One region of the Actinomadura sp. NPDC048394 genome, then DNA from elsewhere that is predicted to be linked to it. Evidence: riboswitches for the same ligand, from Rfam matches in the RefSeq annotation. Region 1 holds a riboswitch; each other region holds the start of a gene.
What was found. Region 1 has a riboswitch for cobalamin ahead of cobN (cobaltochelatase subunit CobN). Riboswitches for the same ligand answer to the same signal wherever they lie in the genome.
Positions count from the first base shown of each region.

Region 2: linked by a shared signal. The riboswitch ahead of AB0C78_RS38500 (CbtB domain-containing protein) and the one ahead of cobN (cobaltochelatase subunit CobN) in region 1 are both predicted to bind cobalamin.
Region 3: linked by a shared signal. The riboswitch ahead of AB0C78_RS33770 (putative cobaltochelatase) and the one ahead of cobN (cobaltochelatase subunit CobN) in region 1 are both predicted to bind cobalamin.

Region 1 is NZ_JBEZJL010000078.1:10,451-17,598, forward strand. It holds gene AB0C78_RS40070 (SRPBCC family protein) at 1-258, shown strand, start outside; gene AB0C78_RS40075 (hypothetical protein) at 269-2,263, shown strand; gene cobN (cobaltochelatase subunit CobN) at 2,224-5,781, opposite strand; cobalamin riboswitch at 5,838-5,957, opposite strand; gene AB0C78_RS40085 (hypothetical protein) at 6,035-7,093, shown strand; gene AB0C78_RS40090 (precorrin-3B synthase) at 7,131-7,148, shown strand, end outside.
Region 2 is NZ_JBEZJL010000072.1:3,945-11,092, reverse strand. It holds gene AB0C78_RS38520 (hypothetical protein) at 306-956, shown strand; gene serA (phosphoglycerate dehydrogenase) at 1,169-2,755, shown strand; gene AB0C78_RS38510 ((2Fe-2S)-binding protein) at 3,257-3,988, shown strand; gene AB0C78_RS38505 (CbtA family protein) at 4,005-4,730, opposite strand; gene AB0C78_RS38500 (CbtB domain-containing protein) at 4,903-5,136, opposite strand; cobalamin riboswitch at 5,170-5,361, opposite strand; gene AB0C78_RS38495 (3-isopropylmalate dehydrogenase) at 5,491-6,546, shown strand; gene AB0C78_RS38490 (branched-chain amino acid aminotransferase) at 6,723-7,148, shown strand, end outside.
Region 3 is NZ_JBEZJL010000055.1:62,565-69,712, forward strand. It holds gene AB0C78_RS33745 (hypothetical protein) at 1-303, opposite strand, end outside; gene AB0C78_RS33750 (hypothetical protein) at 306-806, opposite strand; gene AB0C78_RS33755 (GNAT family N-acetyltransferase) at 892-1,467, opposite strand; gene AB0C78_RS33760 (cobyrinate a,c-diamide synthase) at 1,514-2,884, opposite strand; gene cobO (cob(I)yrinic acid a,c-diamide adenosyltransferase) at 2,878-3,492, opposite strand; gene AB0C78_RS33770 (putative cobaltochelatase) at 3,550-5,610, opposite strand; cobalamin riboswitch at 5,667-5,791, opposite strand; gene AB0C78_RS33775 (helix-turn-helix domain-containing protein) at 5,909-6,703, shown strand; gene AB0C78_RS33780 (ATP-binding protein) at 6,614-7,148, opposite strand, start outside.

The sequences.
Region 1 (7,148 bases):
TGGGAGCAGTTCGGGCCCGGCGCGGTCGGCGTCGGCTGGGACATGGGCCTGCTCGGCCTGTCGCTGCACCTGTCGACCGGGAAGGACGTCCCGGCGGACCTCGGCCCCGAATGGCAGGCGTCCGACGAGGCCCGCGCCTTCATGACCGGCTGCGCGGAAGGCTGGTACGCGGCGGACGCCGCGTCCGGCACCCCGGAGGCCGAGGCCCGCGCCCGCGCGGACCGCACCATCGCCGCCTACACCGGATCCGTGGAATGATCTCCGTCTTGTGACGCTTCTCCGGGGCCTGGACCGCATCGACTGGTCCGCCCTGCGGCACGCCTACGGCTCCGCCGAAGACGTCCCCGGCCTGCTGCGCGCCGCCGCCGGGAGCGTCGAAGCGGTGGACGACCTCGACAGCCGGCTCTACCACCAGGGCGGCTTCGTCTGCGACGCCGCCACGGCGGCCCTGCCGTACCTGGTCGAGCTGGCGGCGGCACCGGGCACCGCCGACCGGATCGGCCTGCTGGACCTGCTCGGACGGCTCGTCCACGAGGCGAACACGGTCCCGGGCGCCGACCCGGGCTGGCCGGACGCCTGGGCCGCCGCGCTGCCCCGCCTGCTCGCCCTGCTCGACGATCCCGACGTCGCCGTCCGGCGGGAACTGACGAGCACGCTGTCGTCGGCCTTGAGCGACGCGGACGCGATCGTCCCGGATCTGCGCGCCAGGTGGGACGGCCAGGACGACCCGGCGGTCAGGCTGGGGATCGTCCTCGCGGCGGGCGACCTGGCGTCGGGTTGCACGGCGCGCGTCCTGCCCGAGGCGCTCCTCTGGCTTCGCGATCTGCGCGCCTCCGACGACCCGCAGCTCCGGCTCGCCGCCGGCCTCGCGCTGTCGGCGGCGGTCGGCGCGCAACGTCCGGACCTCGCGGCGGCCGTCGAGGCCCTGACCGGGGACATCGCGGTCTGGCGCGACGTCCCGTGGGTCGGCGGCGTGAGCCCGGACCTCGTCCCGCACTTCGGCGGGGGCGCGTCCCGCCTGCTCGGCTGGATCGCGGCGCGGATCGAGGACGACCCGCCCGCACGCCTCGCCCTGTGCACGGCCTTCATCGGTGACGATGACGCCGACAAGCGGATCGGTGCGGTGCGCATCGCCGCGCACCTGCTGGCCGAGCGGCGGTCGCCGGTGGAACGCCTGCTTCCGCGTCTGGCCGCCCTGTCCGGCGACGCGTCTCAGGCGGCGCGCTCCTACGCCGTCCTCCTGCTCGCGGCATTGGACGAGGGCGACCCCGACCTGCTCGCGGCCCGGCTCGGCGACGGCGCGCCGCTGTCCCGGCACGGCGACGAGCGGGTCTCCGACTTCGCCGCCTGGGGCCTGGCCTGGCGCGAGGACCCGCGGTGCGTCCCCTACCTGGTGGAACGGCTCGCCGGGACGCCGCCGACCGCCGACGTGTACTCGGGTTCGGTGTTCACCACGTCGCCTCCGTCCATCCTCTATTCGCTCGCCCCGCTGAGCGAGCACGCGGACGTCCTCCTTCCGGCGATCCGCGCGCGGATGGACGACCCCGACACCGGCCGCACTCTCGCGCGTGCGCTGGAGGAGTGGGGACCGGCCGCCGCACCGGCGGTCCCCGAACTCGTCCGGCTGCTCGGCACCGGCGCGGCCGTCCAGGCGGCGACGACGCTCGCCGCGATCGGCCCGGCCGCGTCCGGCGCCGCCGAGGCGCTGCGCCGCATTGGACGGCAGGAAGGCGGGCCGCTCGCCCGGGAGCGCGAGACCCTCGTCCCCTGGGCGCTGTTCAAGGTGACCGGCGACCCGGCGCCGCCGCTGAACGCCGCGGACGGGCCCCCGCCCGGCCGCGGCGGGATCCGGCTGCTGGCCGACCTCGGCGAGCACGCCGCCGCCCACGCCGGACGCCTCCGGCTGCTCATGGACTCTCGGGACGACTGGACGCGTGTGGAGGCTGCGCGCGCGCACCACGCGGTCACCGGGGAGGTGGAGGCCGCGTCGGAGACGTTGTGCCGCGAGGTCTACGAGCTGGCGCGGGGCGGCTACCAGCCGGTGCGGTGGGCGGCCATGCGGTGCCTCGCCGCCATGGGCCCCGCACCTTCGCAGGTGCGCTGGGCGTTGCGCGAGATCCTGGACTCGGACCGCCGGCATCACGTCAACAGCGGATGGCGGGCCTTCGCCGAGGACCGCGAACTGCGCGCCCTGGCCGCACGACTCCTCGGGGAGCCAGCGGCTCAGTCGGAGTCCTCCAGGTCGCCTTCGACTTCGAGGTAGAGGCGCTTCAACGCGTCGAGGGTCTCCTGCTCCGGGTGCTCCCACATGCCGCGGTCGGCGGCTTCGAGGAGGCGTTCGGTGATGCCGTGCAGCGCCCACGGGTTCGACTCGTTGAAGAACGCCTGGTTCTCGGCGTCCAGCGCGTACGTCTGCGCGAGCTTCTCGTACATCCAGTCGGCGACGACCCCGGCGGTCGCGTCGTAGCCGAACAGGTAGTCGACGGTCGCGGCCAGCTCGAACGCGCCCTTGTAGCCGTGCCGCCGCATCGCCGCGAGCCAGCGCGGGTTGACGACGCGGGCGCGGAAGACGCGGGACGTCTCCTCGTCGAGCGTGCGGGTGCGGACGGCGTCCGGACGGGTGCTGTCGCCGATGTAGGCCTTCGGCGCCCTGCCGGTCAGCGCCCGCACGGTCGCGATCATGCCGCCGTGGTACTGGAAGTAGTCGTCGGAGTCGGCGATGTCGTGCTCGCGCGTGTCGGTGTTCTTCGCGGCGACGCTGATCCGCCGGTAGGCGTTCTCCATGTCGCCGCGCGCCGGGACGCCGTCCAGCCCGCGCCCGTAGGCGTAGCCGCCCCACACCGCGTACACCTCGGCGAGGTCGGAGTCGTCGCGCCAGTTCCGGCTGTCGATCAGCGGCAGGATCCCGGCCCCGTACGCGCCGGGCCGCGACCCGAACACCCGCAGCGTCGCCCGCCGCTCGTCGCCGTGCGCCGCCGTGTCCGCCCGGACGTGCGCGCGGACGAAGTTCATCTCGTCGGGCTCGTCCTGGTCCGCCGCGATCCGCACGGCGTCGTCGAGCATCGCGACGGCGTGCGGGAACGCGTCGCGGAAGAACCCGCTGATCCGGATCGTGACGTCGATGCGCGGGCGGCCGAGCTCGCCGAGCGGCACCGGCTCCAGGCCGGTGACGCGGCGGGACGCCTCGTCCCACACCGGGCGGACGCCGAGCAGCGCCAGCACCTCGGCGATGTCGTCGCCGGACGTGCGCATCGCGCTGGTGCCCCACACCGACAGGCCGACCGAGCGCGGCCACTCGCCGGTGTCCTCGCGGTACCGGTCCAGCAGCGAGTCGGCCATCGCGCGGCCGGTGTCGTAGGCGAGCCGGGACGGGACGGCCTTCGGGTCGACGGAGTAGAAGTTCCGGCCGGTCGGCAGCACGTTGATCAGGCCGCGCAGCGGCGACCCGCTCGGCCCGGCCGGCACGTACCCGCCGTCGAGGGCGTGCAGCACCATGCCGATCTCGTCGCTGGTCCTCTCCAGTCGCGGGACGATCTCCGTCGCGGCGAACCGGAGGATGTCGGCGACCTGCCCGTCCGCGACGTCGGACGCGGCGGACGGGTCCCAGCCGCGCTCCTCCATCGCGGTGACCAGCGCGCGCGCCCGCTCCTCGACGGCGTCGACCTCGTTCCGGGAGCCGCCGTCCTCCTTCAGGCCGAGCGCCTCGCGCAGGCCGGGCAGCGTCACCGAACCGCCCCACATCTGCCGCGCCCGCAGCATCGCCAGCACCAGGTCGACGCGCGTCTCCCCGGCCGGGGCGGCGCCGAGGACGTGCAGGCCGTCGCGGATCTGGACGTCCTTCACCTCGCACAGCCAGCCGTCCACGTGCAGCAGGAAGTCGTCGAACTCGGCGTCGTGCGGACGGTCGTCCAAGCCGAGGTCGTGGTCCAGGCGGGCGGCCTGGATGAGGGTCCAGATCTGCGCGCGGATCGCGGGCAGCTTCGCCGGGTCGAGCGCCGCGATGTTCGCGTGCTCGTCGAGGAGCTGCTCCAGCCGCGCGATGTCGCCGTAGCTCTCCGCCCGCGCCATCGGCGGGATCAGGTGGTCGACGAGCGTGGCGTGCGCGCGCCGCTTGGCCTGCGTACCCTCGCCCGGGTCGTTCACCAGGAACGGGTAGACGAGCGGCAGGTCCCCGACCGCCGCGTCCGGCCCGCAGGACGCCGACATCCCGGCGGACTTGCCGGGCAGCCACTCCAGGTTCCCGTGCTTGCCGACGTGGACGATCGCGTCCGCGCCGAACTCGTCCGCGACCCACCGGTACGCCGCCAGGTAGTGGTGGCTCGGCGGAAGGTCCGGGTCGTGGTAGATCGCGACGGGGTTCTCGCCGAACCCGCGCGGCGGCTGCACCATCACGACGACGTTCCCGGACCGCAGCGCGGCGAGCACGATCTCGCCGTCCGGGTCTTGGGAGTCGTCCACGAACAGCTCGCCGGGCGGCGGGCCCCAGTGCCGCTCGATGCCGTCGCGCAGGTCCTGCGGGAGCGTCGCGTACCAGGCCTTGTACCGCGCCGCCGGGATGCGGACGGGGTTGCCGGTGAGCTGCGCCTCGGTCAGCCAGTCGGGGTCCTGCCCGCCCGCCGCGATGAGCGCGTGCATCAGCGCGTCGCCCTCGGCGGGCAGTTCGCCGCCGACGTCGTAGCCGCGCTCGCGCATCTCGGCGAGCAGCTTCACGACGCTGGCCGGGGTGTCGAGCCCGACCGCGTTGCCGATCCGCGCGTGCTTGGTCGGATACGCCGACAGCATCAGCGCGACCCGCTTGTCCTGCGCCGGGACGTGCCGCAGCCGCGCGTGCCGGACGGCGATCCCGGCGACCCGCGCGGCGCGCTCCGAATCGGCGACGTAGACGCTGAGGCCGTCCTCGTCGGTCTCCTTGAACGAGAACGGCACCGTGATGATCCGGCCGTCGAACTCCGGCACCGCCACCTGCGTCGCGGTGTCCAGCGGCGACAGGCCGTCGTCGTTGGCCTCCCACGCCGCGCGCTCGCTGGTCAGGCACAGCCCTTGCAGGATCGGGACGTCCAGCCCGGCGAGCGCGCCCACGTCCCACGCCTCGTCGTCGCCGCCCGCGCCCGCGAACGCCGGCTTCGTACCGCCCGCCGCGAGCACGGTGACGACCAGCGCGTCGGCCCGTCCGAGCGTGTCCAGGAGTTCCTTCTCGGCGGTGCGCAGCGACGCGCAGAACACCGGGAGCGCCTGCCCGCCCTTCGCCTCGATCTGCCGGCACAGCGCCTCGACGAACGCGGTGTTCCCGGCGAGGTGATGGGCGCGGTAGTACAGGACGCCGACGACCGGCCCCTCGCCCGACCGGCGCTCGCGCTCCAGCACGCCCCAGGTCGGGGTGGGCGCCGGGGGAGCGAACCCGAACCCGGTGAGCAGCACCGTGTCGGACAGGAAGGCGAACAGCTCGGCGAGGTTGCCGGGACCGCCGTGCGCCAGGTAGGCGTGCGCCTCGGCGCTCACCCCGGCGGGGACGGTCGACAGCTCCATCAGCTCGGCGTCCGGTGCCTGCTCGCCGCTGAGCACCACCACGGGACGCGGCCCCGCGAGCAGCGCGTCGAGGCCCTCCTCCCACGCGCGCCGGCCGCCGAGCAGCCGCACGACCACCAGGTCGGTGCCGTCCACGAGGGCGGGCAGGTCGTCCACGGACGTGCGGGCCGGGTTGGCGAGCCGGAAGCCGGCGCCGCTCGCGCGCGCACTGAGCAGGTCGGTGTCCGAGGTGGACAGCAGCAGGATCACGCGGATCGCGTCCTCACCCGGGGTCCTCGCCCCGAATCGCAGGTCAAGACAGCGGCGGCACGGAGTCTCCTGGCTCCCGGATCGGCGCTCGCCCCGGCCTTCCCGCTCGCGCGGTGGCCTTCGGTGGGGTCCGCTCCCCGGTGACAGTGGCGGGACCGCGCCGGATTCGCACCGGCTTCCTCCCTTGCCGCCGCCCACACCCTAACCCGATTCCTTCCGGCCCGGCGCGCCCGGGGGAGCACCGTGGGACGATCTTCCGATGCGACGGGAGAGCGAGCCGGTCTCGTGGCGGTTCCAGCGCTGGGCGGCGCCCGCCGGGCTGGCGGTCCTGGTCGCCGCCTCCATCGCCACGGTCGGTGCGACGGTGGGCGGAGAGACCCCGCAGACGGCAGGGCGTTTCGGCTACCAGGCACCGCGCTTCATGCTCAGCGCGGGACGGCAGGGGCCGTGGATCGAGGTGCGCACGCCGCCCACCGTGAACGGGCCCGGGCGCGTCGTCGACACGGTGCGGCCGCCGGACTCCGCGGGTGAGGTACAGGAGATCCTCGCCGGGCCGGGCGGGAGTTTCGTCGTCGCGGCGTCCCGGAGCGACCCGTGCGAGACGCGCCTCTTCCGGTTCCGGCTGACCGGTGACGGCCACGTGACCGGGCTCGCGCCGCTGCGCGGCGGCACCACGCCCGCGCTGGTCGCCGGCCTCGCGATGAACCGCCGAGGCGACCGGCTCGCCTACACGACCGCCCCCTGCGCGCCGCACAGTTTGGCCGCCGCGAGCCCGCCACGTGCCGCGCTGACCGTGCTGGACACCGCGACGGGGAGCCGCCGCACCTGGAGCGCGGCCGGGCCCTCGGTCATCGGCGAGATCGTCTGGGCCCGCGACGGGCGGACGCTCGGCTACGCCACCGGCGACGTCGTCCCCGGGGCCGGGCAGGACGCCGCCGTCCGGAACGTGACCGTCCGCGCGACCGACACCCGCGAAGGCGGGTCCGGCCTGCGCGAGGGGCGGGTCCTGTTCCGCGCGCCGGGCGGTCCGGGGGCGGTCTCGTCCGCCACCATGAGCCCGGACGGCCGGACCGGATACGGGCTCATGCGCCGGCCGGACGCCGTCGTCCTGTTCGCCTTCACCGAAGGGAGGCCGATGCGGGTCACCCAGACGATCTCGCGGAAGCCGGGCGAGGGCGTCGCGATCGGCCTCGTTTCGAGCGGGGAACCGCGTTATGCCTGCTTGAACGGCCTGGACGCGTTCGGCAGGGCCGTCGACGGCGCGTTCCAGACGACCTTCGCGGGGTTCGGGCACTGCGGCTCGGCGATGGCCTACTGAGCGGTCGCGTTCCCCGGTCCGGGTTAGAGTTCCGGCCGTGTCGTCGTCTTCGCGT
Region 2 (7,148 bases), on a different contig from region 1:
CAGAATGCCGGTGGAGATGGCTTCGAGGGTAAAAGAACCTATCCTTTTGGCCCACCTTGCCCGATACTTGAAGAAAGTCGCGACGGCCGCGGCCGGCGCGGGAGCACCTGCGCGAACACTCACGTGACCGCCGCCGGAGCGGCGTTGGGGCGCGTACATGAGTGGTGAGAGGCTGTCAAGGACCGGCCCGGGACGGCCGGCCGGGCGCGCGGCGCAATTCCTCACCGGCGCGGCAATGCCGCGGTCAGCGAAACGCCCGTCCCGCATTGGCGGTGATCGGGCCGGCAATGGCGCGGAGAGATGACGTGCAGGCGCGAGAGGACAACGGCGTCCGGCGCTGGGAGACCTGCGGGAGGGCGTGGATCGGCGTCCTGCGGCACGTGTGGTCGGCCGGGGTCGCCGGCATGGAGGACGCGGGGCCCATCATCGAAGGGCCCCCGCTGCTGTTCGAGATCGACTCGCTGAGCTGGGAGGACCCGATCCTCCGCGAGCACGGCGACCGGGCCCGGCTCGCGCGCCGGGCCAGGGAGCGCGCCCGCGAGCGAGCCCGGGACGCGGCCACCGGGCGGTGCCTGCCCCGGCTCCGCGACCTCGACGGCGCCGACCAGCTGCGCTGGGTCGTCGGCCTGCTGCGAGCGAGGCCGTGGACGACCAGCGCCTGGATCTCGCTGACGCTGCCGGGCGAGGACGCCGCCGCCGTGCCGTGCCTGACCGCGCTGTCGTTCCGCATCCGCGGCTACCGGCTGATCATGACCGGGATGTTCCGGTCCCAGGACGTCTTCCGCGGCTACCTGGCCTACATCCCGCTGCGCGAGGTCCAGCTGCACGTGGCCGAGGAGCTCGGGCTGCCCGCCGGGCCGCTGCGGATCTTCGTGGACGTCCCGCACGTCCGGGTCGGCGACGCCGAGCGGGTCGCCGCCGTGCTGGCCGCGATGCCCGAGCCGAACGCCGCGTGACCGGGGCCGGGGGTGAGGCCGGAGGTGAGGCCGGGAGGTGAGGACGGCCCCGCCCCGGCGGACACAACGGAGTTACCGGCCGGTCCTTCCCTGTCGCGGACCCCGCCGCCCGCCGGGGGATAGACTCGCCGCTGGGGGCGAGGGCACGACGAGGTGACTCGCGACTTCACCTGCACACCAGCCGAACATCCGACTTCCGAAGGACTGTTTCCTTGAGCAAGCCCGTCGTCCTCGTCGCAGAAGAGCTCTCCCCGGCCGGCATCGCCGTGCTGGAATCCGACTTCGAGGTCCGTCACGTCGACGGCAGCGACAAGGCCAAGCTGCTGCCCGCCGTCGCGGACGTCGACGCCCTGATCGTCCGCAGCGCCACCAAGGTCACCGCCGAGGTCTTCCAGCACGCCGGGAGGCTGCGCGTGGTCGCGCGCGCCGGCGTCGGCCTCGACAACGTCGACGTGGAGGCCGCCACCAAGGCCGGCGTCATGGTCGTCAACGCGCCGACCTCCAACATCGTCACCGCCGCCGAGCACGCGATCGCGCTGCTCCTCGCCACCGCCCGGAACGTTCCGCAGGGCCACTCCGCCCTCAAGCAGGGCGAGTGGAAGCGGTCCAAGTACACCGGCGTCGAGCTGCAGGGCAAGACCGTCGGCGTGCTCGGCCTCGGCCGCATCGGCGTCCTGGTCTCCCAGCGGCTCGCCGCCTTCGACATGAACGTGATCGCGTTCGACCCGTACGTGCAGGCCGCCCGCGCGGCGCAGCTCGGCGTGAAGCTCGTCACCCTCGACGAGCTGCTCCAGCAGAGCGACTTCATCACCGTCCACCTGCCGAAGACCCCCGAGACCCTCGGCCTCATCGGCGACCGCGAGCTGCACCAGGTCAAGCCGAGCGTGCGGATCGTCAACGCCGCGCGCGGCGGGATCGTCGACGAGGAGGCGCTCGACCTCGCGCTGAAGGACGGCCGGGTCGCCGGCGCCGGCATCGACGTGTTCAGCAGCGAGCCCTGCACCGACAGCCCGCTGTTCCACCACGACAACGTGGTCGTCACCCCGCACCTCGGCGCCAGCACCCACGAGGCGCAGGAGAAGGCGGGCACGCAGGTCGCCCGCTCGGTGAAGCTGGCGCTGTCCGGCGAGTTCGTGCCGGACGCGGTGAACGTCCAGGGCGGCGCGGTCGCCGAGGACGTCAAGCCGGGCCTGCCGCTCGCCGAGAAGCTCGGCCGGATCTTCACCGCCCTCGCCGGCGGCGTGCCGGTCCGGCTGGACGTGGTGGTGCGCGGCGAGATCGCCGAGCACGACGTCAAGGTGCTGGAGCTGGCCGCGCTCAAGGGCGTGTTCTCCGACGTCGTCGAGGAGTCGGTGACGTTCGTCAACGCGCCGCTGCTGGCCCGCGACCGGGGCGTCGAGGTCACCCTGACCACCAGCGAGGACAGCCCCGACTGGCGCAACGTGGTGCAGGTGCGCGGCACGATGGCCGACGGCGCGGTGGTGTCGGTGTCCGGCACGCTGACCGGCCCGAAGCACGCCGAGCGGATCATCGAGATCAACGGCTACAACATGGAGCTGGTGCCGACCGCGCACATGGCGTTCTTCTCCTACGTGGACCGCCCGGGCATCGTCGGCGCCGTCGGCAAGCTGCTCGGCGACGCCGAGGTCAACATCGCCGGCATGCAGGTCGGCCGGGACGCCAAGGGCGGCAAGGCGCTGATCGCGCTGACCGTCGACTCCGGCATCCCGCCGCAGCTCGTGGACGCGATCACCGCCGAGGTGGGCGCCGACATGGGCCGCCGCGTCGACCTCGACTGATCTCTGGGCGACCGTGACGGGCGGGTGTCCGGCTTCGGCCGGGCCCCCGCCCGTCGCGTTCCTGCCCACCGTCACGTCTCACATGTTGAGATTTTACGCCACGGGTCGGGACAGTCGCCGGAACGGCGGGTACCGTCGCAAGTAATCATGCGGCGTTTCGCGGTAATCCTTCGCTGCCGCAGCGGGGCCTGACATCGGCGGGCCGGCACCGCTGCGGAGGTTTCGCCCGGCCATCAGCCCGATCCCGCGCCCGGACCCGTGCGAACCACGCGTCCCGGCGGCCCCGGCACCCAGCCTCAGCGATTCGGAGCGATCATGAACGACACCACCCGTACCACCGTGCCCGCGGACGACGCCGCCGAGGAGGCGGCCCGCGCCCTGCAGACGGCCCTGGACCGCCGCGACAACGGCGGCCACCCCTCCCGCTAGCGCGCCCCGCCCTCCCGGCCCTGCGGCGGCCTCGCGGCCGTGCGCCGGGACGGGCATGGCAGGGTGAACGCCATGCCGTCGCCGATGCCCGCCGGGCCCGGGGAGGTCAGGGAGGCGCTGAGCGCCGCCGGGCGCCTCGGGCCGTACTTCGCGATCTCCACCGATCCGGCCGAGGAGGCCGATCCGACGTGGCGGCCGCTGCCCGAACGCGACCCGGAACGCCTCGCGGGCCTCACCGGCCTCTACGCGGAGCGGCTCGGCACCGGCGAGCGGCGCGTCGCCGCGTCCATCCTGTTCCAGGGCCTCGCGTCGCGCCTCTGGTCGCCCGTCGTCGCGGCGGCGGCGCTGGGCGTCGTGCCCGACCTGGCCGGCCTGCACTGGCGGTGGGCGCCGGGCGCCCCCGTAGCGCTCTGGCTGGCCGAGCCGCGCGGGCACCGCGCCGGCGGCGCCGCCGAAGCCGCCGACCTCGTCCACGGCCAGGTCGTCACGGGCCAGCTGGAGCCGCTGCGCGCGACGATGCTGACCTTCACGAGCCTCGCGGACGGCCTGCTGTGGGGGAACGCGGCATCGGCGCTCGCCGGCGGCCTGAACGTCGGCCCGCCGGACGGCGCCCGCACCGCGATCGTCCGCGAACTGCTGTCCCGCCCGCCCCTGGCGGGGACCGGGACGCTGGGCCCGCACGGCTTCACCCGGCGCAACTGCTGCCTGTACTACCGCGTCCCGCCCGGCGGCGAGATGTGCGGCGACTGCGGCCTGCGCCGCCCGCCGCGCCGCGCCGCGCCGTCGCCACGGAGGCGCCCGTGACGACGGCCCGCGGCCCTCAGACCAGGACGGCGGCGCGCCGCCGCGCGACCGAACGCTCGGTCAGGTACCCGAACAGCAGCCCGATCGTGGCCCACAGGACGAGCTGGACGCCCAGAGAGGCGATCCGGAAGTTCCACAGGACCGTCGCCGGGAAGTGCTCCGGGATCGCGTCGGGCTTCGGCGTGAGCCGGTACACGACGGCCAGCAGGACGGCGTAGCCGACCGCGGTGACCGTGATCGCGTTCCAGGCCCCGAGCCGGGGGACGAGGCGGCGGCACACGATCACCGCCGCGGTCGTCGCCAGGACGCCCAGCGCCATCATGCAGAAGTACAGCGCCGTCCGGCTCCCGATGGTCGCCGGGTTGCCGACCGCCGGGGGCGTCGCGGGGTACTTCAGGAACGGCACCAGCTCGATCGCGACGAACCCGGCCAGGGCGACCAGGGCGGCCGTGGCGCGCGCGCCGAGCCGTCCGAGCCGTCCCGCCGCGAAGGCGAACGCGATCGAGAACAGGCCGCCGAGCGCCACCCCGTACACGGCCATCGCGGTGATCAGCCCGGCCGTCTTCTGCACGCCCCGGCCGACGACCTCCGGTTCGTGCCCCGCGTGCTCGGCGTGCGCCCGCGCCTCCTCGAATGCGATCGCGTGCCCGACCTGCGGCTCCCCGTACAGCCAGGCGACGACCAGGGCCAGGGCGGCCGCCGCCAGGCCCGCGAGCATCCCGCGGACCAGCAGTGCTCTCATCGACATCTCCTCGAATCGGAATCCCCGGCCACCGCGCGAGCGCGCTATCTGACCGGTGGACGACGCCGGAGGCGAGTCCACCGGGAAGCTCGCGAAGCGAGTTCGCGCTCGCCCAAGCACGGTCAAGGGCCGAGCCGCCAGGCGAGGCCCTTGGGCCGGGCTTGCGTGGAACTCAGTGGCAGGGGAAGCCGAGGAGGTGGCGGCCGTCGTGGGTGAACTCGTGCACCCAGGTGCCGCCGAAGATCGACGTGGCGCCCTGCTCGGCGCCGACGAAGTAGATCAGGATCGCGGCCAGCACGACGGCGAGCACCGCCCACGGCACGATGTCGCGGATCGGCAGGCGCAGCGGCGCCGCGGACGGCTCGGCCTGCGGGGACGTGGCGGACGGTACGGCGGACTCGGCCATGTCGGGGTTCTCCTCACGGGGTGCACTCGCCCCGGTTGCGGGAGGACGACGGGTCAGTGTCCTGACTCCCAGATCGCCGTCTCCCGCCGACCTTCCCGCCGGTGGCCCGGCCGTGGTCGTGCGGTGGGGGGAGACTCCCTGGTCACAGTGGCGGGACCGTCCTGGATTCGCACCAGGTTCCTGCGCACCGTCGCCTCGATGTGAACTTGTCGAGGAGAGCGTCCCTTCTCCCACCCGGCCCGTCAACCCCGCGAAAAGTGACAAAGGTGACGCCGGGTCGCCGGCGGCGAGACCCGCGTACCGGGATATGAGACGAACGCCCAAGCAGTGAGACGTTTGCAGTACAGTACGCCCATGGCTTCCCGCAGCATTCGTCTGGCCGTCATCCCCGGTGACGGGATCGGCCCCGAGGTGGTCGCCGAGGGACTGAAGGTCCTCGAGGCCGTCGCCCCGTCCAGCGACCTCGCGTTCGAGCAGACCTCCTACGACCTGGGCGCCGCCCGCTGGCACCGGACCGGGGAGACGCTGCCCGACTCGGTGCTGGAGGAGCTGCGCGGCCAGGACGTCATCCTGCTCGGCGCCGTCGGCGACCCGAGCGTCCCGAGCGGGACGCTGGAGCGCGGGCTGCTGCTGCGGACCCGGTTCGAGCTCGACCACTACGTCAACCTCCGCCCGGTGAAGCTGTTCCCGGGCGTGAAGACCCCCCTCGCCGACGTCACGCCGGACGACATCGACATGGTCGTCGTCCGCGAGGGCACCGAGGGCCCCTACACGGGCGTCGGCGGCGTCCTGCGCAAGGGCACCCCGCACGAGGTCGCCACGCAGGAGAGCGTCAACACCGCGTTCGGCGTCGAGCGGGTCGTCCGGTACGCGTTCGAGGTCGCCGCGTCGCGGCCGCGCAAGAGGCTGACGCTGGTCCACAAGGACAACGTCCTGACCTTCGCCGGTGATCTCTACCAGCGCGTGATGAAGCAGGTCGGCGCGGAGTACCCGCAGGTCAGCACCGACTACTGCCATGTCGACGCGGCCACCATGTTCTTCGTCGGCCAGCCGCAGCGGTTCGACGTCGTCGTCACCGACAACCTGTTCGGCGACATCATCACCGACATCGGCGCCGCGATCGCCGGCGGCATCGGGCTCGCCGCGTCCGGGAACGTCAACCCCGACCGGACGGCGCCGTCGATGTTCGAGCCGGTGCACGGCAGCGCCCCCGACATCGCGGGGCAGGGCAAGGCCGACCCGACCGCCACGATCCTGTCGGTCGCGATGCTGCTCGACCACATCGGCGCCGGCGACGCGGCCCGCCGGGTCGAGCAGGCCGTCTCCGACGACCTGGCCGAGCGCGGCGCGCTCGGGACGCGGTCGACCGCGCAGATCGGCGACGCGATCGCCAAGCGAGTATCGGGCTGAGGGCGCGCCTCTCCGGCTACGAGCAGGGACACTCCGGGCGCGCCTCGCGGCGCGCCCGGTTTTCCGTATGCGCCGCGTACGAGGAGTGGGGTCGAGGAACGAAGTACGACAATAGGGACTAAGGACGCCGCAGCGGCAATGGAGCCGCACCGGCGATCGGGAGAGGACGAACGGCGATGAGCGACACCCTGGACTTCGAGATCACGCTGACCGAGCGGCCCGCGACGGCCGCCGAGCGCGAGCGCGTCCTGGCCGATCCGGGCTTCGGCCGGTACTTCACCGACCACATGGTCACGGTCCGGTACTCGGCGGACCGCGGCTGGCACGACGCCAAGCTCGAACCCTACGGGCCGATCCCGATGGACCCGGCCAGCCAGGTGTTCCACTACGCCCAGGAGCTGTTCGAGGGCCTCAAGGCCTACAAGCAGCCGGACGGCTCGATCGTCACCTTCCGGCCGTACATGAACGCGGCCCGGATGAACCGCTCCGCCAAGCGGATGGCCATGCCGGAGATCCCCGAGCAGCTGTTCGTCGACGCCGTCGAGCTGCTCGTCCGCACCGACAAGGAGTGGGTCCCCGACACCGAGGGCCACAGCCTCTAC
Region 3 (7,148 bases), on a different contig from region 1:
TGTGGTCGCCTCCGCCGGACGGACGTGGACGACGCGCTCCTCGGGCCCGTCCACGTCCTCGCACACGATGAAGGAGCGCGGCGTCTGCGGGAACAGGGCGCGGCCTAGTTCGGCGGGTCCCGTGCCAGGGGCGGTCAGGACGGCCACCTTGGGGTGCGCGCGGCAGGCGTTCACCGCGCGCCGGAATTCTGCGGCGGAGACGACGAGCGCGTCGTCCCAGGGCACGTCCGCCAGCGCGAAGGCCCGTGCCGCGAGCGCGGTCCCGGAGCGCGGCGCGCCGTCGCGGCCGCTGACCGTGAGCACCGCTACCGCGCCATCCGCCCGAACATCCCCACCATGCGCTCTCCCTTCGCGTCGACCAGCACGACCTGCGCGGCCACCGGGCTCTCGGCCGACCCGGCGGCCTCGGCGGCGAGGCGTTCCAGCTCGCCGGCGGTCCGGCGGCACAGCTCCCGGCCGCACGGCCCGAGCCGTCCGGCGGCCTCCCACAGCTCGTAGGCGCTCTGCGGCGTCCCGGCCGCCTCGACCTCGGCCGCCAGCGCCGGGCCGCCGTCCATGTCCGCGGTGATCGCGGAGAGGGCGGGGACGCCGCCCGCGATCGCGGCCTGCTCGTCGACGCCGGACACCAGCACGACCTGCGCGAGCCCTTCGCCGACCGCGCTCCGCAGCGCGTCGAGGCCGACGGGGACGAAGCAGTCGTCCGGCAGTTTCGGCAGCATGCGGCGGGCGGTCTCCGCCGCGTCCGCGCCGTGCATCACCAGCGTCCGCCGTACCGCGGGCGCCTCTGTCGCCTGTGTCCCGGTCATGCCCGTCCCTCCTGGTCGTGGGCGTCGAGCCTCCCGGAGGCCGCGCCCGGCCCGGGGCGCGGCGCGCCGCGCGCCCCCGGATCGGTCAGCATTCCGGACCGTCCTGACGGAGATCGGTGGCGATGCGGCTGAAGACGAACATGTCCCGGTTGACGCCCTCGGCGTCGCGTTCCGCGCCCCGCGCCACCCCTTCGCGCAGGTAGCCGGCCTTCTCCGCGACCCGGATCGAGGCGTGGTTGCTGGTGAGGGCGCGCAGTTCGATACGGAACAGCCCGCAGTCCCGCAGCGCCCAGTTCGAGACGAGCGTGAGAGCCTCCGTGGCGTACCCCCGCCCGCGCGCGCTTGACCGCACCCCGTATCCGACCTCGCAGGTCAGTTGCGCCCAGTCGACTTTGAACAGGCCGATGGTGCCGATAAGGCCACCCGTCTCGCGGTCGGTCACGGCCAAGTGGATGCCGAGGCCGAAGCGGTGCACCTTGTGGACGCCCTCGCGCAGGAACCAGGCGAGCGGCTCGGCCTCCAGCGCGTCAGGGAAGTTCGGCGGGAGGAAGTCCTCGCCCGCGCGGATCACCTCGATCAGGTCGGGTGCGTCGTCGAGCCCGAACGGGCGCAGGACGAGGCGCCCGGCCTCCAGGCGCACGCTCCCGGTGAAGACGTCCACACCTCTCCCTCCACCCGCATCCCCGCCATGCCCGCAGGCGGGGCCGTCACAGGCAGGCCGCGACCATCCGGCTGGCGAACCAGGGCGATCCGGCCCAGTGCACGTGGAGGTACGACGCGACGCAGTCGCCCCGCACGAAGCCCACCGGACCGGACGCGGACCACTGCCAGGCGGCGGTCTCCCCACGGTCGGGGACCGTCACCGTGCGGTGGAACTCGTGCCCGTGCACCCGTTCGCCCGCGCGCGCGACGACCGAGTCGGCCACCGCCACCGCGGCACGATAACCCAGCGTCAGCCGCGGGGCCATGGCCGCTCTCGCGCCATTCAGCACACCGCACATGGGCGCGCCGTCGAGTTCCTCCGCGAGGTATAGGAGTCCTGCGCACTCGGCGTACACGGGTCGGGACGTCTCAGCGAACGCCGCCAGTTCCTCGCGCAGCGGCTCGTTGGACGACAGCTGCGCCGCGTACACCTCGGGGAACCCGCCGCCGACGACGACTCCGCGCGTCCCTTCGGGCAGGCCCTCGTCCTGCAACGGATCGAACCGCACGACCTCCGCGCCCGCCGCTTCGAGCAGTTCCTCGTTCTCCGCATAGCCGAACGTGAAGGCGGGACCGCCCGCCACCGCGATGCGGGGACGTCCGGCATGTTTCTCCGGTACGGCCTCGGACGGATCCCACGGCGCGGCGTCCAGCTCCGGCGCCTCCCGGGCCAGCGCTAGGAGGGCGTCGAGGTCGCATGACGCCGCGACGAGTTCGCCCAGCCGCCGGACGGTGTCCACCGCTTCCGCGCTGCGTTCGGCCGCCGGTATGAGCCCGAGGTGCCGGGACGGCGTCGCGGCGTCGTCGGTGCGGCGCAGCGCGCCCAGAACCGGCAGCCCGAGTTCCTCGACGGCCTCGCGGCACATGCGCTCGTGGCCGTCGGAACCGAGCCGGTTCAGGATGACGCCGCCGACGCGGACCGTCCCGAACGACCGGAACCCGTGGACGAGCGCCGCGACGGACCGTCCCGCGGCGGCGGACGCGTCCACGACCAGCACGACCGGCGCGTCCAGGAGCGTCGCGACATGCGCCGTGGACGCGTAGTCCCCTCCCCCGGCCGAGGCGGACGGCCCGAGCCCGGCCGCACCGTCGTACAGGCCCATGACGCCCTCGACGACGGCTATGTCCGCGCCCTCCGCGCCGTGCAGGAACAGCGGCACGACCAGGTCCTCGGACGTCAGCCAGGGATCCAGGTTCCGGCCGGGGCGGCCCGTCGCGAGCGCGTGGTAGCCGGGGTCGATGTAGTCCGGGCCCACCTTGTGCGGTGACACCTGCAGGCCGCGCATCGCGAACGCGGCCATCAGCCCGGTCGCCACGGTCGTCTTGCCGCTGCCCGACGAGGGCGCCGCGACGACGAGCCGCGGGACGGTCACCACTCGATGCCCTTCTGCCCCTTCTGGCCGCTGTCCATCGGGTGCCGCACCTTGCCCATCTCCGTGACCAGGTCGGCGGCCTCGATGAGGCGCGGGTCGGCGTCCCGGCCGGTGATCACCACGTGCTGGTTGCCGGGACGGTCCGCCAGCGTGGCCACGACGTCGTCGACGTCGACCCAGCCCCACTTCATCGGGTAGGTGAACTCGTCCAGGACGTAGAGGCGGTACGTCTCGGCGGCCAGGTCGCGCTTGATCTGCTCCCAGCCCTCGCGGGCGTCGGCCTCGTGGTCGGCCTCGGTGCCGGGCCGCTGGATCCACGACCAGCCCTCGCCCATCTTGTTCCAGAACACCGGCCCCCCTTCGCCGGTCTGCTCGTGCAGGCGGCCGAGCGCGAGCAGCGCGTTCTCCTCGCCGATCCGCCACTTCGCCGACTTGACGAACTGGAACACCCCGATCGGCCAGCCCTGGTTCCAGGCCCGGAGCGCGAGCCCGAACGCGGCCGTCGACTTCCCCTTGCCCGGCCCGGTGTGCACCATCACCAGCGGCCGGTTGCGGCGCTGCCTGGTGGTGAGCCCGTCGTCCGGCACGTACTCCGGCTTGCCCTGCGGCATCTCAGCCCCTGCTTCCTGGATCTGCGCTTGCTGGATCTGCGGCGGACCGCCCGGCGGTCACGCGACGTTCCGCGCGCCGCCGCGCGCGTCGCGGACGACGCCGGCGAGCGCGTCGGCGGCGAGGCGGTCGAGCCGGACGACCTCGGCGCCGAGCCGGGCGCCGAGCGCGGCGGCGAGGCCGAGCCGCACCGGCCCGGACTCGCAGTCGACGACCACGGACGCGACGCCGGCGAGCAGCCCGGCCGCCCGCGACGGGTCGGGGCCGTGGGTGGCGCGGCCGTCGGTCACCACGACCAGCAGCGGGCGCCGGGCCGGGTCGCGCAGCCGCTCGACCCGCAGCACCTCCGCCGCGCGCATCAGCCCCGCGGACAGGGGCGTGCGGCCTCCGGTCGGCAGCGCGTCGAGGCGGCGCGCCCCGGCCTCCACCGACGACGTGGGCGGCAGCGCCAGGTCGGCGTCCCTCCCCCGGAAGGTGATGAGGCCGACCTTGTCGCGCCGCTGGTAGGCGTCGAGAAGGAGGCTCAGGACGGCGCCCTTCACCGCGCGCATCCGCTTGCGCGCCGCCATCGACCCGCTGGCGTCCACCACGAACAGGACGAGATTGCCTTCCCGCCCGTCGCGGACCGCTTCGCGCAGGTCTTCGGGTTGGACGACCAGACCGGAACCGGTACGTCCCCGCGCGCGCTGGTGCGGTGCCGCCGCGCGGAGCGTCGCCGTTAGGTGCAGCCCGCGCGCGCCCGGCCGGGCACCCGAGACGCGCCCGTACGGGCTGCGCGCCTTGGAACGCCGTCCCGGCGCACCGTCGCCCAGCCCGGGGACGGTGAAAAGGCGCGGCTTGTAGGCGGCGTCCGCGGGCGCGGGCTCGCTCTCACCCGAACGCCCCGGGCCGCCGCTCTCCACGGACGGCTCCGACTGTTCCGCCTGCGGCGGGACGGCAGGAGGCGGGACGGACGCGTCCTGTTCGGGGCCGTCGGGAAGGCCGCCGCCTCCCCCGTCCGGTCCGCCGGGCCCGTCGTCGGAAGGCCCCGGGTCGTCGGGCGGCGGTTCCGGATCGTCGCCGTGCTCGTCGAGGACCTCGTCGAGCTTCTGCCGGTCCAGGCCGGGCGCGTCGAACGGGTCGCGGCGGCGCCGGTGCGGCAGCGCGAGCCGCGCCGCCGTCCGCACGTCGTCGGCCGTCACCGCGTCGCGGCCGTGCCAGGCGGCCAGCGCGATCGCCGCGCGGGCCGTCACCAGGTCGGCGCGCAGGCCGTCGACCTCGAACGACGCGCATACGGCGGTGATCTGGCGGAGCGCGGCGTCGGTCAGCTCCACGGCGGGCAGCCGGTCGCGGGCGGCGGCGATCCGGTTGGCCAGGTCGGCCTCGTCCTCGGCGAAGGCCGCGGCGAAGCCGTCCGGGTCGTCCTCGAACCGCAGCCGCCGCCGGACGACCTCGGCGCGCTCGGCCGGGTCGCGGGTCGCGGCGACCTCGACGGTCAGCCCGAACCGGTCCAGCAGCTGCGGGCGCAGCTCGCCCTCCTCCGGGTTCATCGTCCCGACCAGCAGGAACCGCGCCGCGTGCCGGACCGACACGCCCTCGCGCTCCACGTACGACTCGCCCATGGCCGCCGCGTCCAGCAGCAGGTCGACCAGGTGGTCATGGAGGAGGTTGACCTCGTCGACGTACAGCACGCCGCGGTGCGCCGCCGCGAGCAGGCCCGGCTCGAACGCCTTCACGCCCTCGGTGAGCGCGCGCTCGATGTCCAGCGAGCCGGTGAGCCGGTCCTCGGACGCGCCCACCGGCAGCTCCACCAGCCGCGCTGCCCGCGCCTCAGCGCCGCCCGCGGCGTGCGGGCCGTCCGGGCCGTCCGGGCAGGACGGGTCGGGGTCGGCGGGATCGCAGGAGAACCGGCAGCCCGGCACGACCGGCACCGGCGGCAGCAGCCCGGCCAGCGCGCGCACGATCGTCGACTTCGCGGTGCCCTTCTCGCCGCGCACCAGCACGCCGCCGACGCCCGGCGACACGGCGTTGATCAGCAGGGCGAGCTTGAGATCGTCCATCCCGACGACGGCGGAGAAGGGGTAGCGCGCGCGGGCGCGCCGCTCCGGCCGGCCGGCGCCCGTCTTCGACGCGGGTCGCACGTGTCGTCATCCTTCCTCGGGTGTCCACGCCCGTGGCGGTGCCTGTCCGACGGCCGGAGTCTCCTGGCTCCCGGATCACCGCGCTCCCTCGGCCTTCCAGCACCGCGTGCCGTGGCCGCGTCGAGGGGGCGCTCCCCTGGTCACAGTTGCGGGACAGCCCCGGATTCGCACCGGGTTCCTCCGCGTCCGTCGCCCGCCCAGGATCGCACACCGGCCGGGCGCGCTCGACCCGGCGGTCTATCGGCGGAGTGATGGTCAATGTTGGCGATACGCCAATGAGAATGGTCTACTGGTCGGTATGGAGCGACGCGCAGCCCCGCGCGGCGAGGCCGCCGGAGCCGCGACGCCGCGCCCGGGCGCCACCAGGACCCCGAAGGCCCGCTATCAGCGCCTGCCGCGCGACGAGCGGCGCGACCAGATCCTCGACGTCGCGCGCCGCATGTTCACCGAACTGCCGTACGCGGAGGTCGCCACGGCGGCGATCGCCCGGGAGGCCGGCGTCCAGCGCGGGCTCATCCACTACTACTTCGGCACCAAGCGCGAGCTGTTCCTCAAGGTCGTCCAGGGCCTGACCGCCACCGCGGCGGTGCAGGCGCCGCCGCCGGACGAGCGGATGACGCTGCCCGAGACCGTCGAACTGTGCGTGAACCTGTTCCTGGACACCGCCGAGCGGAACGCCACCACCTGGTTCGCGGCGCTGGACGCGGAGGGCTTCGGGCAGGACCCGGAGCTGCTGGACATCGTCAACCGGTTCCGCGACCGGACGGTCGAGCACATGCTCGCCGTCCTGCGGGTGCCCGCGCCGACCGGCACGCTGCGGGCCGTCCTGCGCGTCTACTCCGGGCTCGCGGACGCGGCGACGCGGCAGTGGCTCCAGGAGCGGACCCTCGACCGCGCGCAGGTGCAGACGCTGCTGACCAGGTCGCTGCTGTCGATGGTCACCGACATCGCCCCCGCGCTGGAGGCCCGGGACGCGGAGCCCGGGCCGGCGAGCGGGGAGCGCCTAGAGGCCGGGAACCGGCTGCTGCACTCCGCCGCGCACCGGGACGGCGAACCAGACGGCCTTGCCGCGGACGCCCGGGCCGAGCCGTGACAGCGTCCGCAGCATGCCCCAGCGCCCGCACGACAGCTCCCGGACGATGCTGAGCCCGCGCCCGCAGTCCCCCGACGTCCACGAGTAGCCGGGCAGCGCCGCCTCGGCGTAGGCGTCGAAGACCGCGCACCGCACCTCGCCGCCGGCCAGAGCCCCGGGCCGGTCGGACGGGCCGCCGGACGGGCCGCCGGGGTCGCCGGACGGGCGGGGCTCCGGGCCGGCGGCCGGGTCGCCGAGGTAGAGCCACAGCTCGTGCGGGCCGTGGTCGCCGGCGTGCTGGTGGGCGTTGGTGGCCAGCTCGCTCACCATGAGCTGGGCGTCGCCGATCACCTCGTCCCGCACGCCGAGCGAGGCGAGCGCGTCGCGCAGCACGCGGCGGGCGTGGCTCGCGCAGCCGGGGCCGCCGGGCAGCGCCCACACCCAGCCCGGCCTGGCGCCGGCCGGT